Linked DNA regions of Jilunia laotingensis. The protein of the gene in region 2 interacts with the protein of the main gene of each other region in a pairwise test. Links are inferred from orthologs where the notes say so. Each region holds a gene or a part of one and is shown on either strand. Other genes may lie near its edges. The genes, in order: H8744_RS09640 and recJ.

Evidence for each region.
Region 1: the proteins of recJ (region 2) and H8744_RS09640 interact in binary tests that used the Escherichia coli proteins (3 or more experiments, as listed by UniProt). The link is inferred for Jilunia laotingensis from one-to-one orthologs.

What each region holds. Positions count from the first base shown.
Region 1 is NZ_JACRTF010000001.1:2,518,162-2,526,656, reverse strand. The notes cover bases 2,562-5,496. They hold H8744_RS09640 (DNA topoisomerase 3), read right to left. Parts: upstream 5,119-5,496; coding sequence 3,004-5,118; downstream 2,562-3,003. Other genes in these bases: scpA (methylmalonyl-CoA mutase), read right to left, coding at 5,371-5,496. Outside these bases: H8744_RS09650 (linear amide C-N hydrolase), read right to left, coding at 1-405; PorE family type IX secretion system protein, read right to left, coding at 557-2,533; more of scpA, read right to left, coding at 5,497-7,518; mutA (methylmalonyl-CoA mutase small subunit), read right to left, coding at 7,520-8,495.
Region 2 is NZ_JACRTF010000001.1:2,305,003-2,313,550, forward strand. The notes cover bases 3,595-6,582. They hold recJ (single-stranded-DNA-specific exonuclease RecJ), read right to left. Parts: upstream 5,957-6,582; coding sequence 4,232-5,956; downstream 3,595-4,231. Other genes in these bases: H8744_RS08740 (RecQ family ATP-dependent DNA helicase), read right to left, coding at 3,595-4,140; H8744_RS08750 (hypothetical protein), read right to left, coding at 6,137-6,582. Also shown: H8744_RS08730 (prephenate dehydratase), read right to left, coding at 1-802; H8744_RS08735 (tetratricopeptide repeat protein), read right to left, coding at 1,168-2,136; more of H8744_RS08740, read right to left, coding at 2,242-3,594; more of H8744_RS08750, read right to left, coding at 6,583-6,796; H8744_RS08755 (Riean_0653 family protein), read right to left, coding at 6,905-7,483; H8744_RS08760 (acyl-CoA thioesterase), read right to left, coding at 7,894-8,328; H8744_RS08765 (L-threonylcarbamoyladenylate synthase), read left to right, coding at 8,409-8,548. UniProt on the Escherichia coli protein: Single-stranded-DNA-specific exonuclease.

The DNA.
Region 1 (8,495 bases), 210 kb from region 2 along the record:
CACAGCTTCACGCACCGTGGCGAAATTATCGAGGACATACTGAGTCCAGATGCCAATTCCCATAACCGGCCGCGTGTCGCCCGGACGCACATAAATAGATTCGGGCAAAAAGAGCAGGTTAGCCACAAGCCCTTTCTCATTCATGCCATCGCACACACCGATATCATAGGCCGAAGCAACGATACTGCCGTATTTAGAAGTCCAGGTAAGAAAATCTCCCTGATCAAAGCTTGCCCGTTTTATACCACGGGGGAAAAGATAAAGATTGGACTGTATATCTTCCTTCCAATCCATCGTACGTCCCGTCACTATCATATTGTCCGGACCGGCATACACTGCACGGGTACAGGCTTCCGATTGCTGCACGTTCACTGAGAGCGCAGCAGCCAATGCCAATAGAGGCATCACTTGCTTTTTAAACACCATCATCTTCTTTTAATAAATTAATCGTCCAGTTCAACGACCGACCGGGTGGATCGCTCATTCAACTGGCCTTTGTTGATACTACCCTCAACAACAAATGTAGTGATAATGAAGTTTATAAACGGGAAAGATTTTATTGATAAAGCCCGTAAGTGGTACGCAATACTTGGAATTCGGTACGACGGTTGATGGCATTGCATATCTCTTGCTGGTCGAGTGGCAATGTCTTGATGAACTCTTCGGTCAATACATCTCCGATCTTGAGGAAGGGGGCAGACTTCAGTACGGACTTATTGACCACCTTAGGTTTCGACTCTCCATAACCTTTTGCCGTAAGACGGTCATTAGCAATGCCGCCTTTGATCAGATAGCGTACCACCGACTCGGCACGCCTTTGAGACAAACGCTCATTATATGCATCATTGCCTTTATAGTCACAGTGGGCGGCCAGTTCGATGGTCACGTTCGGGTTGTCATTCAACAGACGGATAAGCTCGTCCAGTGCGGTAGTAGAAGCCGGTGTCAGGTCGGCACGGTCGAATTCATAAAAGATATTCTCTATCAGTACCGGACGCGTGATGGATGCCAACGGAAACTCTGCTTCATAATTGCGATCTACCTGCGCAGTATCGGTAGTCAACTCCTGCTTCCCGTTCAGAAAGCCGCGACAAGAGGCCAACATGACATAACGTTGCCCCGGAGTGAGCTGTTGCACGAAAGAGCCATCCTTCTTTACGTTGATTTTCAAATATGTACCGTCATCACCGACTATAGTCACCAAGGCATCAGGCAAAGGATCGCCTTCTTTATCATACACCCAACCCGTAAGGACGTGATTGACTTCGGGAAGTTCAAAACTGTAGATATGATCCCAACCACGGGCATCCCCCCGGTTGGAGGAGAAGAATCCACGCGGATGTCCCGGCTCGAAGGTCATTCCGAAATCATCACTCGCTGAATTCAGGGGTGAACGCATGTTCTCAACTTTCCATTTCCCTGACAGCGTATCCTGTACAGCCCGGAAGATATCAAGTCCTCCCATACCGGGATGGCCGTTGGAGGAAAAGTACAGTTCCCCTTTCGGTCCGAAAGTAGGGAACATTTCATCTCCGGCAGTATTGATTTCCGGCCCGAGATTATCAACATATCCGAAACCATCTTGCACTACATTGATACGCCAGAGGTCAAGTCCGCCATAGCCTCCGGGCATATCGGAGACAAAATAAAGGAAATCACCGACAGGAGACATGGCAGGGTGGGCAACGGAAGAAAGCGAGTCGTTCAATATGGCACACTTGGTCGGTGTTCCCCAATTGGCTCCCGTACGGGCAGATGAATATATTTCGGCATATACCGGTGATTCGGGAGAGGTACGGCAACGGGTGAAGTACATCGTTTTCCCGTCCGCAGAAAAGGTGCAGGCACCGTCTTCATATTCGCTGTTGACTTCCGACTCCAGCGGTTCGGGCTTCTGCCAGTTCTTCTTCTCGTCAAGCTTCGACTGGAATATATCGGCACTTTTCATGCCGGTTATGCCATTCAGGTCATTCCCTTTTGCTTCGTTTCGGGTAGAAGTGAAGTACAGAATATCCGCATCTTCTCCGGCATACATGGGGGAGTAATCCGCACGACGGGAAAAGAAGATGGGGACACGCTTCACGGTATATCGCGTAGGATGCTCCTTCCATTTCTGCGCCAACTGGCAGGATATCAAACCGTTCAATGCCAGCGTATCATTCGGGCGAAAGTCGAGATAAGTCTTATATGAAGCGGCAGCGGGCTTATATTCTCCGTTTTTCCGTTGGCTTTCAGCGAGATAAAAAAAGGTGATCGAATCGGGATAATTGTAACGGATGGCATTCATATAAGCCCCCTTTGCACGTACTGTATAATTGATAAGGCGGTAACAATCCGCCATCTTATAAGCTATCACACCGCGCTGTTTCCGTTGTTTTGCAGGAGTGGCGGCATAAGCCTTTCTATAATATTTCGCGGCATCAAAATACTCACCGCGTGCATAACTTTGCTCGGCTTTCTTCAGACTACGCCCTGCACCACAGGAAGTAAATAGTAAAAGGACAAGTATATAATAAATGAAATTGCGGAACATACTGAATATATAAACTTAAATAGGCTTGATTTATTGTCAGGAAGAAACATAAAAAGCAGTGGCTAACCCGAAACATGGTTCGTTGAAGGAGGGGATAGAGCATTCTTCTCTCGTCTCTTTAGATCGGATCCAAAGAATAATGTTTACATGGACGAGTGTCCGGCATTCCTGATATTCTCCATCACCGGGGACTACCTTGGAGATCACCGATGAAGGGCGGCTTAGTCACCGATGAAGGGGCTGTTCATCACCGAGGAAGAGGTCGTTGATCACCGAGGTAAAATAGCCATCAATATCATCTGATTATCAATGATTTATTTTTTAGATTATTCAATATTATACAAAGTCTTTGCAAGCCACCCTTCCACAAGGGTGAAGAATAATTCTCAACAGATAAAACACAAAAGTAACCTCAGAATATTCAAACGTACCTGACGAGCAAAAATAGAAGTCGCCCGAAATCGACAATATCAACCTTCCGAATCAAAAGACTGACGGAAAGTACATCCGTTCTTCCATTCCGAACAACCGTAAGCTTTATTCCCTTTCAAAATGACGCCTTTCCCACAGACCGGGCATATTTTTCCTTCCAACGAATCAGCGGAAGAAGCTACCGCCACCCCATCCTTTTTTTTCTCTTTGGGTGCAGACAGTTTCCGAACCCGTTTTTTTGTTTCCTTTTTCTCTTTCTCCGGTGCTGCCTGTACCGCCTCCTGGATCGTGATACGACGGTTGGTATTATCGCTCAAAACACTCATCACGATCTCACCTACCATCTGTTTCAACTCTTCCAAAAACTGGCGAGCATTATATGTTTTCTTTTCTATCTCACGAAGTTTCTTTTCCCAGATACCCGTCAGTTCGGCAGACTTCAGCAGCTCTTCATGAATAAGTCCGATCAATTCCACCCCGGTCGGGGTCGCTATCAAGTTTTTCCTTTCCTTACGGATATAATTGCGTTTAAAAAGCGTCTCAATAATAGCAGCACGAGTAGACGGACGGCCTATACCGTTCTCCTTCAACGCATCACGTAATTCATCATTATCGACCAGCTTACCTGCCGTTTCCATTGCCCTCAGCAAGGTCGCTTCGGTATAAGGACGGGGAGGTTGCGTCCACTTTTCCGCCAGATTAGGTATATGAGGCCCGTTTTCGCCTTTCACAAAAGCAGGCAGTACATTTTCCTCTTCACCCTCTTTCTCGTCTGATGCATCATTCACCTCCTTGGCAAAGACTACACGCCAACCCGGGTCAATAATTTGTTTACCCGTCACTTTAAATTCAATCGCATCGACTTCACCCATCACCGTAGTGGTGGATATCTTACAATCCGGGTAGAACACTGCGATAAACCGCCGGGCAATCAGATCGAAAACCTTGCGCTCCATGTCCGTCAGATTCTGCGGATAAACACCCGTTGGAATGATAGCGTGGTGATCGGTCACTTTCGAACTGTCGAACACCTTTTTAGACTTAGGCAGCTTCGTACCCTCAAGCGATGCCGTATGGATTTCATAATCACGCAATCCTTTTAATATAGCAGGACATTTGGGATAAATATCATCACTAAGGAAAGTCGTATCGACACGCGGATAAGTCGTCACCTTCTTTTCGTATAGCGATTGGATCAGTTTTAAGGTTTCGTCTGCCGAATAAGCGTATTTCTTATTACACTCTACCTGTAGGGAGGTAAGGTCGAACAAACGGGGGGCATATTCCTTGCCATCTTTTTTGGCGACAGAAGTCACTGTGAAAGGCAAGTCTTTGATACGTTCCACCAAAGCGGCTCCTTCCTCGCTGCTGGCAATGGGATCGATACCTGGGTTCTCGGTTCGTTTCACCTTTCCACCTGATTTCTCTTCCTCAGCTGCCAGTTCTTCATCGCTCTTACGAATAAGGGCTGAAAAAGTGGTATCCCGATAGACAGTCTTCAGTTCCCAATATTGCTTGGGTTGAAAATTCTCAATCTCTTGTTGGCGATTCACAATCAATGCTAAAGTCGGTGTTTGTACACGCCCGATGGAAAGCACCTGACGGTTTTGCCCATATTTAACCGTATAAAGACGGGTTGCGTTCATACCCAGCAACCAGTCACCGATGGCACGGCTCATGCCTGCTTCATACAAGGGTTGAAAATCGGACTGATCTTTCAATTTGGCAAATCCTTCCTTGATAGCTTCCTCCGTCAATGAGGAAATCCAAAGCCGCTTTACCGGGCAACGAACTCCCGCTTTTTGCATCACCCACCGTTGGATCAATTCTCCCTCTTGGCCGGCATCACCACAGTTGATGATTTCGTCGGCTTGCTGCATAAGGCCTTCAATGATATGGAATTGCTTTTCGTAGGTTGGGTTTTCAATCAGTTTGATTCCGAAACGTGGCGGAATCATAGGCAAACTGCCCAAACTCCACGACTTCCATCCGGCAGAATATTCGTGCGGCTCCTTCAGTGTACAAAGATGACCGAATGTCCATGTCACTTGGTATCCGTTCCCTTCAATATATCCTTCTTTTTTGGTCCTGGCTCCGAGTATGTCGGCTATATCACGCGCCACAGAGGGCTTTTCGGCAATGCAAACTATCATTCTTTATTCATTATTAAACCGTGCAAAGGTAGATAATTTTAAGGTATGGGCAAAAAAAAAGGAGTACCGCTGTACTCCAACCTTTGTTAACCTTAAATCTAATACTATGAAAAACACATTGCAAAGGTAGGGATTTCTTGCAAATTAGCAAACTATGAGGTCATAAAAGCATCAGATACAACATTCTTTAATAAAGAGGGCGAGGCATTTTACAATACCCCGCCCTTATTTTAACATATTAAAGACTTGTTTTTATTCTTCGTCCATCAGGATTTCAAGAATCTGGCAAGCAGCTTTAGCCACCGGAGTTCCGGGACCAAAGATGGCAGCCACACCAGCTTTATAGAGGAAGTCATAGTCCTGCGCAGGGATTACGCCACCGGCAATAACTACAATATCTTCACGACCTAACTTCTTCAACTCTTCAATGATTTGCGGAACCAACGTCTTGTGTCCAGCAGCCAGTGAAGAAACACCTACTACATGAACGTCGTTTTCCACAGCTTCGCGGGCAGCCTCGGCAGGAGTCTGGAACAACGGTCCCATATCCACATCAAAACCGCAGTCAGCATAACCGGTTGCCACAACTTTGGCACCGCGGTCGTGACCGTCCTGTCCCATCTTGGCAATCATAATACGGGGTTGACGACCCTCTTTCTTCGCAAACTTCTCGGTGAGTTCGCAGGCACGCTTGAAGTCAGCGTCACCTTTGCTTTCTGATGAATACACGCCTGATATCGTTCTGATTATTGCTTTATAACGTCCTACTATTTGTTCGCAAGCAGATGAGATTTCACCCAGTGTAGCACGAACGTGGGCTGCTTCTACAGCCAGTTCGAGCAAATTACCCTTGCCTGTCTTCACACATTCGGTGATGGCAGCCAGCGCCTTGTCTACCTCTGCCTGGTTACGGCCTTCTTTCAAACGTTTCAGGTTCTCAATCTGTTCCAGACGAACAGCAGTATTATCGATTTCAAGAATATCGATCGGAGCTTCTTTCTCCAGACGGTATTTGTTCACTCCGACAATCGTCTGTGATCCGGAGTCAATACGAGCCTGGGCACGAGCTGCTGCTTCTTCGATACGCATCTTTGGAATACCGGTTTCGATAGCCTTTGCCATACCTCCCAGCTTTTCAATTTCCTGAATATGCTCCCAAGCACTATGAGCTAATTCATTCGTCAGGGTTTCCACGTAGTAAGAACCGCCCCATGGGTCAACGTTCTTGCAAACATAAGTTTCTTCCTGAATATAAATCTGAGTATTACGTGCAATACGGGCGGAGAAATCAGTCGGCAGGGCAATAGCCTCATCCAATGCGTTGGTATGCAATGACTGAGTATGTCCGAGCGCAGCAGCCATAGCTTCGATACAAGTACGTCCTACATTGTTGAACGGATCTTGTTCGGTCAGCGACCAACCGGAAGTCTGGCAGTGAGTACGCAATGCCAATGATTTCGGGTTCTTCGGATTGAACTGTTTCACGATCTTAGCCCAAAGCATACGTGCGGCACGCATTTTGGCAATCTCCATGAAGTGATTAGTTCCGATAGCCCAGAAGAATGACAGACGCGGAGCGAAAGCATCGATATCGATACCTGCAGCCGTTCCGGCACGAAGATATTCCAAGCCGTCAGCCAACGTATATGCCAACTCGATATCTGCCGTAGCACCTGCTTCCTGCATGTGATAACCGGAAATGGAGATGGAGTTGAACTTCGGCATCTTCTGTGAAGTATACTCAAAGATATCGGAAATAATCTTCATTGAGAATGCAGGCGGATAGATGTAAGTGTTACGCACCATGAATTCTTTTAAGATATCGTTCTGGATAGTACCTGCCATCTCTTCAAGTTTGGCACCTTGCTCCAATCCTGCGTTGATATAGAATGCCATAATCGGAAGTACGGCACCGTTCATGGTCATGGATACCGACATTTTATTCAAAGGAATGCCATCGAACAAAACCTTCATATTCTCAAGCGAACAGATAGACACACCGGCTTTACCTACATCACCAACTACACGTTCATGATCTGGGTCGTAGCCACGGTGAGTAGCCAAGTCGAATGCCACTGACAAACCTTTCTGTCCGGAAGCAAGGTTACGGCGATAGAATGCATTTGATTCCTCTGCAGTGGAGAATCCGGCATACTGACGGATGGTCCAAGGACGAAGAGTATACATCACTGAATACGGACCACGCAGATATGGAGGAAGTCCGGCAGCATATTCCAAATGCTCCATTCCTTCAAGGTCTTCTTTTGTATAAACAGGCTTCACGCAGATGTGTTCCGGAGTCTTCCAGTTAGCTTCGATTCCGTTAGCCTTTTGCCATTCAGCTCCGTTGGCGGGCTGGAATGCTGCGTAGATATCTAAGTTTTTAAAATCTTTTCTCATCTTACTTCAATAATTTAGCGTTGAACTCTTTAAGTGTTTCAAGCACGTTGACACGTACATGGATGAAGTTCTCGATACCGGCTGCTTTCAGCTCTTCAGCACATTCAGGATTACCGGCAACGATAAACAAAGCACGGCCGTTCAGAGCGTTGAATGCAGGAATAGCATACTGTGCATATTCATCATCGCTAGAACAAATCACAACGATATCAGCCTTAGCAGCCATCGCTGCTTCTACACCGGCCTCAACGGTTTCGAAACCGAGATTATCAACTACCTCATATCCGGCACAAGCCAAGAAATTGCAAGAATACTGGGCACGAGCCTGGCGCATAGCCAAATTACCGATAGTAAGCATAAATGCTTTCGGACGTTTACCGGATGCTTCGGTTTCAAGACGTAACGCTTCGAATTCACTGGCAGCACGGTCAAAATTCAGTGTTGCGACATCTTTTTCGCAAGTATCGTGTCCGCCACAGCAACATTTCGCCTCAACCGGTCTCTTGTCACCTGCTTTTTCATTGAAGTTCGGGAATTGATTGGTTCCCAATAGTATTTCGCGACGTTGTGCCACTGCTTTATGACGAGCTTTATTGCTCTCGTTTACGGCAGCCTGAACAGTTCCAGCCTTTACAGCAGCATAAAAACCGCCTTTTTCTTCGACAGACAGGAATAATTCCCATGCCTGCTTAGCGATGGATACCGTTAGGTTTTCAATATAATAAGAACCTGCAGCCGGGTCAATCACTTTATCAAAATGCGATTCTTCTTTCAATAACAATTGTTGATTACGAGCCAGACGTTCGGAGAAATCATCCGGAGTCTCATATGTCTTATCGAAAGGAACAACCGTCATGGAATCCACACCGCCTAATGCAGCCGACATGGCTTCAGTCTGTGTACGTAACAGATTAACATGCGCATCAAACAAAGTCAGGTTAAAAGTAGAAGTTTCTGCATGTATCCGCATCTTGGCA
Region 2 (8,548 bases):
CTTTGGTCAATGGACTGATAGCGGTGATGGATTGCTTGTATCTCAGATAGTCGTTGAACGACACGTCCACGTAAAACTGATATTCCCATTCCCTCCCGATGATGGGGAGTGACTGTATTTTGGTCAGGTTGATGTTGTAGAACGAGAGGATGGAGAGAACTTGCGAGAGGCTGCCTTCGGTATGCGGCAGGGTGAATACGATGTTCGCCTTGTTGGTCTCCGCCGACTGGTTTCTTCTGATCTCATCTACTTGCCACGGATCGGCCACTACCAGGAAACGGGTGAAGTTGTGTTTGTTTGTCTCGATGCCTTCCTGCAACACTTTCATCCCATAGCGTTCGGCGGCAGCCCGCGAACAGATGGCGGCATGACCTTTCAGGTTCTCTGTCCGGATGATTTCTGCACTTAGTGCCGTGTCTTCGCCTTCGACTACCTTTATCTGCGGATGTTGTTGCAGGAATTCGCGACATTGCATCAAGGCGATGGGGTGGGAGTTGACTTCCGTGATATCGTCCCAGTCCTCCTCGGGCAGGCAAACGAAGCTGTGCGAGATGCGTAGTTTGTATTCACCGATGATCTGTGTGCCGCTGCTACGTAATAGTTCATTGTTGTGCAACAGGCTTCCGGCAATGGTATTTTCGATGGCGAGCATACCGATGACCTGGCTGTCCTTGCGAATGGACTGGAACACATCTTCGAAAGTAGAACAACAGATTAACTCTATTTCCTCCCCTTCGAAGTACTTGTGCGCGGCGATGTCATGGTATGACCCGAGTGTCCCTTGAATTGCTATCTTTTTCATTTCCTTTGATGATATATATAAAAAAATCCCGCATCCATTTCGGAGCGGGATTCATATGATTACTTTACTCATTCAGTTCTTAAGCATCACTGTCACTTGATACATACAAACTCCCGCTCTACTTTCTGGCTAAAGTAAAAGTAAAAAAAGAAGTAATATGTAAAAGTGAATATGTTCATAACGTTCATGCTTCTGTTTTGATTACGGGACAAAAGTAATACTTTTCTTTTAAATGCAAGCAAAAAGAGATCTTTTTTTGCATTTGCTATGATTTTGTTCTTTTTGTTAGAGGCTGCTCCGGTTGGTGCTTGCTTAAATTTCGCTCATCTTTCTTCCCGAGTTTAGGAACCCGTATTTAGGTTTGTCTAAATCAATCCTCCAAACACGCTGTCGCTTGGCTTTTCTGCTTGATTGCCGAATTGTCCGTTCAGGTTTTCGCTCTCTTTCGGATTCAGTTCGAGTGCTTTCTTCATGTCCTCTATGGAGCCGTCTTTATCTCCGTTGAGGAGTTTGGCCCGTCCTCGTTCATGATAGGCAGCTCCGAAATTGGGGTTTAGGTCGATGGCTTCATCGAAAAGGGCGATAGCTTCGGATAGCTTCTTTTGCGTAATGAAAAGTTGTCCCAAGTAGAGATAAGCTTGTTCATTGAATGGATTCATTTCGGTGACATGAAGGTAATCCGCTTCCGCTTCTTCCGGTTTTCCTTCCGCTTCTTTCAGTTTTCCGTGGAGCAGGATACCTGCTTCTTCGTCCGGATTTTGGGCGAGGATAGCATCTATATCTTCGGAAGCTTCACTCAGTTGATTCATTTTCAGCAATGCTTCTGCACGCAACAGGCGTGCTTCGGTGAAATCATCTTTCAGAACGATCGCTTTGGTCAGGTGGGCTATGGTCATGAGATCGTTGCCCGCTCCATTCATGGCTTTGCCCAGCAGGTAATGTGCCATGGCGTTTCCTTCTTCCAGTTCGATGGCTTTTGTGGCAGCGGCTTCCATGCTTTCATAATCTTCCTGCATGTAGCAGACGTTGGCAATGGTAAGGAAAGTGGAAGTCAGTGTAGGTTCCATTTCAGCCATGCGGTTCAGTATTTCTCGGGCTTTATCCAATTCAGTCATTTGGATGTAAATCTGGCTCAGATATCCCATAGTTTCAAAATCCTCTTCAATGGCAAGGGCTTCGGTAAAACATTTCACGGCATAATCCGGCCGTCCCATGCGTTGCGCACGTAACCCGTCGTATTTGAAGATTTCAAAGTTCTTTTGATCAGCTTTCTGCTTTTCATTCTCCGGTGTGTCGGACTTTCCGGAGAAGAAAGATTTAAAGAAGTTTGGCATATGTATATGTGTTTATTTGATTCTGACTGCAAATGTAAGGAAAATAGTTTTGATAATGATACGGTTCAGTTCTATAAATCTTAGATGTGGTGAGAGGGTGCAAGCCTATTTATCCCATAGCATCCCGTCCCTCATTTCAATCTCTCCTTCTTCCAACAGATATTGGATGACTTGTGTCAGCACTTCTTTGTCTGTTTCTATTAGTTCTTCCACTTTGGCAGGGGTGAGGGGGGTGGCTTTCAGCAAATGGAGCAACTTTTCTTTCAATGCTTCGAAAGTCACGGTAGAGACCTCATCGCTGGTCCGGTGGCTGATGCATACATCGCATTGGCCGCAGTTATGCAGATTCTTTTCACCGAAGTATCGGAGGAGCATCCGGCTTCGGCAAGCTGTTTTCGAAGTGACATATTCCACCATGGCCTGTATGCGGGCTTCATAGCGTTTCCTGCGTTCCTCGTAGACGGAGGGTGGTATGTGCAGTCGGTTCAATTCCACGCGCTCGCGCGTATATATTATATAAGGTGTCTTTTTGTGTGGGATGTAGTCGATGATCCGGCGTTTGGAGATCATTACGAGAATGTTGTAGACTTGTTGGCGTGTCAATCCTGTCCGGACGGAAAGGGTATCTTCGCTGATATAAGCGTAATCAGTGAATAAACCGGTGTAAGAACGGAGGATGACTTGTATCAAGGCTTCCGCTTCTTTTCCCATCTCACGGAGTTTGTAAAGTTCTTCACGTCGCAGGGTGAACAAGATACGTGAAGCGTTGTCCTGTTCATCGGTATATTCCAGGTATCCGGCTTGGGTAAGTATCTTGAGGGCACTGTCTACCGGAACGGGAAAGTGCTTGAACTTCCGGCAAAACTCTTCAAGATTGAATTCCTTGGTGCATCCCAGTCCATCGCCCATCGCCATCTGGTAATAATATTGCAGATGCTCGTAGACGTCCTTGATGTAGCCTTTGTCGGGGAAGGTATCGGGAATACGTCTGTGTAGCGTGGCTTTATCCGATTTGGAATGGAGAATGACGGCATATGCCTTTTCTCCGTCACGTCCGGCACGTCCCGCTTCCTGGAAGTAGGCTTCGGGAGAGTCCGGCAGGTCTAAATGGATAACGATGCGGACATCCGGTTTGTCTATTCCCATTCCGAAAGCGTTGGTTGCCACCATGACACGCGATTCTCCGGATTGCCATCGCCTCTGGCGGAGGTCTTTGACGGCATTGTCCAGCCCGGCATGGTAAAACTCGGCTGTGATGCCTTCGTTGACCAGCAGTTCGGAAATTTCCTTGGTACGTCGTCGGCTACGGACGTAGACGATGGCGCTTCCCGTCATCCGGCGGAGGATGTGGAGAAGCTCGGCTGTTTTGTTTTCTGTCGGGCGGACGATGTAGGCTAGGTTTTTCCGTTCAAAGCTCATGCGGAACACGTTTTCCTGCTTGAACTTCAACCGCGTTTGGATGTCTTTTACCACTTCGGGAGTGGCTGTGGCTGTCAAGGCAAGTACAGGAATCCCGGGGAGTAGGTCGCGGATATCGGCTATCTTTAAGTAAGCCGGTCGGAAATCGTAACCCCATTGGGAGATGCAATGGCTCTCGTCCACGGTGATCATGCTCACCTTCATGGAACGAAGTTTGATTTTAAATATCTCTGTATCCAGTCGTTCGGGGGAGATATAGAGGAATTTGTAGTCACCGAAGATGCAGTTTTCCAGTGCGACCAGTATTTCCTGCCGGGTCATGCCGGAATAGATGGCTACGGCTTTTATGCCCCGTTGACGAAGATTTTGTACCTGGTCTTTCATCAAAGCGATGAGTGGGGTGATCACGATGCACAAGCCTTCTTTGGCGAGAGCCGGAACTTGGAAGGTGATTGATTTACCACCTCCTGTCGGCATCAGTCCCAGCGTGTCCCGTCCTTCTCCAATGCTGTTGATGATCTTTTCCTGGATTCCCCGGAAGGTGTCATATCCCCAGTATTGTTTGAGTATTTCCTGATAAGACATGGTATTCAATTAATAATTAATAATTAAAAATGAATAATGAACAACTCCTTCTTTCTTCGTTATTCATTATTCATTTTTAATTATTAATTAATCAGTTTTCTTCAATCGGCATGATGTCCTCTATCAGCAGCTGCACTTCTCCTCGCTTGTGCGTATTCTCTTCGATGGTGTAGCAGATGTCGAAGGAACGTTTGGTCTTGATGTAGCGTACATGCGAACTCTGTCCGAAGGCGATGCCGTTCATTACATTGTTGGACTTGTTGTCAACCAGTTCCAGTTTGATATGTTCCTGGTCACGGCCCACCACTTTGCTTGTTCCGTAGTCGTATACATGATGGGTGCAGAATACGGGTTTCTGGTTGTCAGGGCCGAAGGGGTTGAACTTCTTCAAATCGTTGTAGAACTTCGGAGTGATGTCCCGGAAGTCGATCTCCGCATCGATCTCTATTACGGCACTGGTCTGTTCGGGGAGGATATGTTCTGAAACGTAGCTTTCGAAGCGTTCCGTAAATGCAGCCACATTCTCTACTTTCATCGAGAGTCCTGCGGCATAAGTATGCCCCCCGAAGTTTTCAAGCAAATCCCGGCAATGTTCTATTGCCTTGTATACATCGAAACCTGAAACGGAACGTGCCGATCCGGTTGCCATGTCGTCCGTGCGCGTCAGTACAACCGCGGGACGGTAATAGATCTCCGTCAATCGTGAAGCCACGATGCCGATGACGCCTTTGTGCCATTCTTCGTTGTAGATCACGATGGAACGTCGGTCGGCCAATCCGTCAAGGTGCGCTACGATTTGGTTCGCTTCCTCGGTCATGCTCTTGTCCAAGTCTTTCCGCGTCTCATTGTACTGGTTGATCTGATTCGCTTTTTCGAGAGCCACAGAGAAATCCTTTTCTGTCAGCAAGTCCACCGCCTCTTTACCGTTTTGGATGCGCCCGGAAGCGTTGATGCGAGGCCCGATTTTGAATACGATGTCGCTCACGGTAATCTCTTTGTCCGCCAGTCCGCACACATCGATGATGGCTTTCATGCCCACACTCGGGTTGCTGTTCAACTGTTTCAGCCCGTGGTGTGCCAAGATGCGGTTTTCACCCATGATGGGTACTATGTCCGATGCGATGCTGACTGCCACCAGGTCGAGCAGCGGTATGAGATGGTGGAACTCGATGCCATTGCTGATGGCAAACGCCTGCATGAACTTGAAGCCTACCCCGCAACCCGAGAGGTGTTCGTAGGGGTATGTGTTATCGAGTCGCTTGGCGTTGAGAATGGCTACTGCGGGCGGCAACACATCATCCGGCACATGGTGGTCGCAGATGATGAAATCGATTCCTTTTTCTTTAGCGTACGTGATTTCGTCCACAGCCTTGATGCCGCAGTCGAGTACGATGATCAGGCTGACACCTGTTTCAACAGCATAGTCTATTCCTTTGTGGGACACGCCGTAGCCTTCGTTATAGCGGTCGGGGATGTAATAGTCCAGGTTTGAATAAAACTGTTGGATGAACTTGTAGACCAACGCCACAGCCGTTGTGCCGTCTACGTCATAATCTCCATAAATAAGAATACGTTCTTTCTTTCCCATTGCCTTGTTCAGACGTTCCACTGCCACGTCCATGTCCTCCATCAGGAATGGATCGTGTAGGTCGGGCAGTTGCGGCCGGAAGAATTTGCGGGCGTCATGCGCCCGTGTGATTCCCCGTTGCACCAGGAGTTGTCCGAGAATCGGGCTAATGCCTAATTCCTGAGCCAATATCTGGCTTGTCTCTGCCTGTTCTGATGTGATGGGTTGATAATTCCATTTGTGATTCATTTTATATATTGTTTTTTCTTTTTCTTTTCTCAGGGTGCTGGAAAGCCGTTGCTTCCCAACAAGCTGTAAAAGTACGAAAAAAAACAGTAAGCACAGGTGGAATGTGACGAAAATATTTCAGGGAGGGGAGTTTTCACTCCCCCTGAGCCGGCTGGCGGCTCGAAATGTATCTGGAATTGTTTAGAACTCGAAACCTACTTTCAAACCTAATGTCGTGAATAGGTAAGGCTTGGCATCGAAGAGCCAATCATCATCATCTTCCAGCAGGAGTTCGTCGCTGTCTTGAACAGCGAGTTCCAAAGATAGATGGACTGCCGTCTTTTTGGAAGTTGCAATGCGTGCGCCTAAAGCTAATGAGTAATGGACTCCTATCAAGTCGCCTACGGCACATCCTAGTTTCACATCTACGAATGGAGTTACTTTTTTATTCATGAAGTTGGCTCTGAAGTTCACAAAAATAGGTACACAAAAAGCTTCTCTGCCTGTATAGTAGTCCAAACCTACACCACCGCCCAGAAAGAAAAAGTTGTTGAACTGGAAGCCGTGGGAGGTGGATATCTCAAAATAATTGGAATTCACGTATTCGGAGTCGGGCAGGTCGGACGCTTCATCCCTGATAATAGTGCTTTTGCTATATTTGTGACCGGATATGTCGAAAGCATAACCTGCGTCAATAAATCCTCTGTACCCCCTTAAGGTTCTTCGTGATTGCAAGTGAGGATCTAAAGAAATGGATGTCGTTTTTGCTTTTTTCGTTTTCTTGATTTCAGTATAGGATTGTGGGTGACAGCTTAGGCTGAAGCTAAACAGTGCGATAAGGGAAAATATGATCTTTTTCATGCTCGTATGTTTTTGTAATTGGTTTTAGCTATCGTCTTATGTTAATGTGGTATTGGCTATCAATAAAAATAGTCCAAGCATACTAATTCTTACTTGTGTTTTCATAATCTAGCGATTTTCAGAGTTATATTCACGAAGTTCATATTTCACATCGAATTGTCCCTTTGTGAGGGTGATAAAGTCTTTAATATTGTCGGAATCATACAAAATGGCTTTATCAAATTCACCGCAAATGATGTGCTTTTCCTCATTTAAGAATGTTACATTTACATCTACAGAATCATTGACTGCGTATTTGTTACAAAACATATCGCAATGATTAATACCCTCTTTCAAATTAGTTGTGTCGAATCTAACACATAGATGTCCCATATCCTTATCTTCAAATTCTATAGAGATATCTAAATAATAAGCAGGCAACCACCCGATAGCAAAATTGTTATCAGATTCGATTCGTTTGGCGGTAACAAAGTCTGAGCCTTCTTTTCCCTTGGTGCCCTGCACTGCCAGCAACTTGCCATTTATATAGCAACCAAAGGTATTATTGCCTTCCATAGTCTTTTCGGGCATGTGTTTGAGATAAGGAGATTCTTCCTCGTAATCATCCCCTCCAAGCCATCTTTCTATCATACTTGTGCAACTAGAGAAAAGTAATAACATCGAGAATAAATAGATAAGTTTTTTCATGAGCAGTAGTTATTAAAAGTTATACATAGTTCCATAGAGTCACTTGCACTAATGCAATGCGTCAAAGATAAAAAATATATTTAGAGAAATCAAGAATTGTTATAGAAATCTGCTGAGATTTATTACTTTGTAAAATATTTATAAATATAATGGAAAATGTCATGTAGATATATGAACATCACCTTACTTTACCCAATTTTACAAAATTTGATCTCTTCCTCACCGATGAACGTCCAGTTCCTCACCGATGAACACGCGGTTCCTCACCGATGAATAGCCTCCTCCTCACCGATGAACAACCTGTTAAAATACAGATGATCAAACCTTATAAAATCATCAGGATATTTTTCCTTTTACCTATCTGAAAAACCTCTTCCGGAACTTTTAAACCCTTCTCAACCCTTCCCTTCTCAACCCTTTCTTCTCAAATCCCTTCCTTCATATTTGCAAATGGCGTTGATCCACTCTTCGGTAAGAGGCTTTGATACATGATTTTCCAGATCGAAGGTTACCATTACGGAGTTGCAGATGCATTTCACCTCGTTGGTCTCTAAATCGATGACCCGTTGTGTCAGGTGGAAACTTTTCGTTCCTATTTCGGAAACTGCCGTCTGTACGGCGATATGGTCGGTGGCAAAGATTTGTGCCAGAAAATCGGCTTCTATATGGACAACGACGATGCCGTCTTTTTCCCAGTCAACGTGCGGGCAGACGGAAGCGAAATATTCCGTTTTGCCTAAGTCATAAAAAGAGAAGTAAACGGTATTGTTGACGTGACCGAATTTGTCTACATCATTGAAGCGTAGTTGTATAGGCAGGGTATGGTTAAACTGAATTTCTTCCATTTGTTTTCTCTTAAACTTTGTTATTACGGTACAAAAGTAGTACTTTTGCGCGTTAAACTCACCAGATATAAAATCAAGAAATGATAGAAGATATTAAAAAAGCTTGTCAGGTGATGCGGGAGGGAGGAGTCATTCTTTATCCTACCGACACCGTATGGGGAATCGGGTGCGATGCCACGAACCCGGATGCAGTACGCCGCGTGTACGAGATCAAGAAACG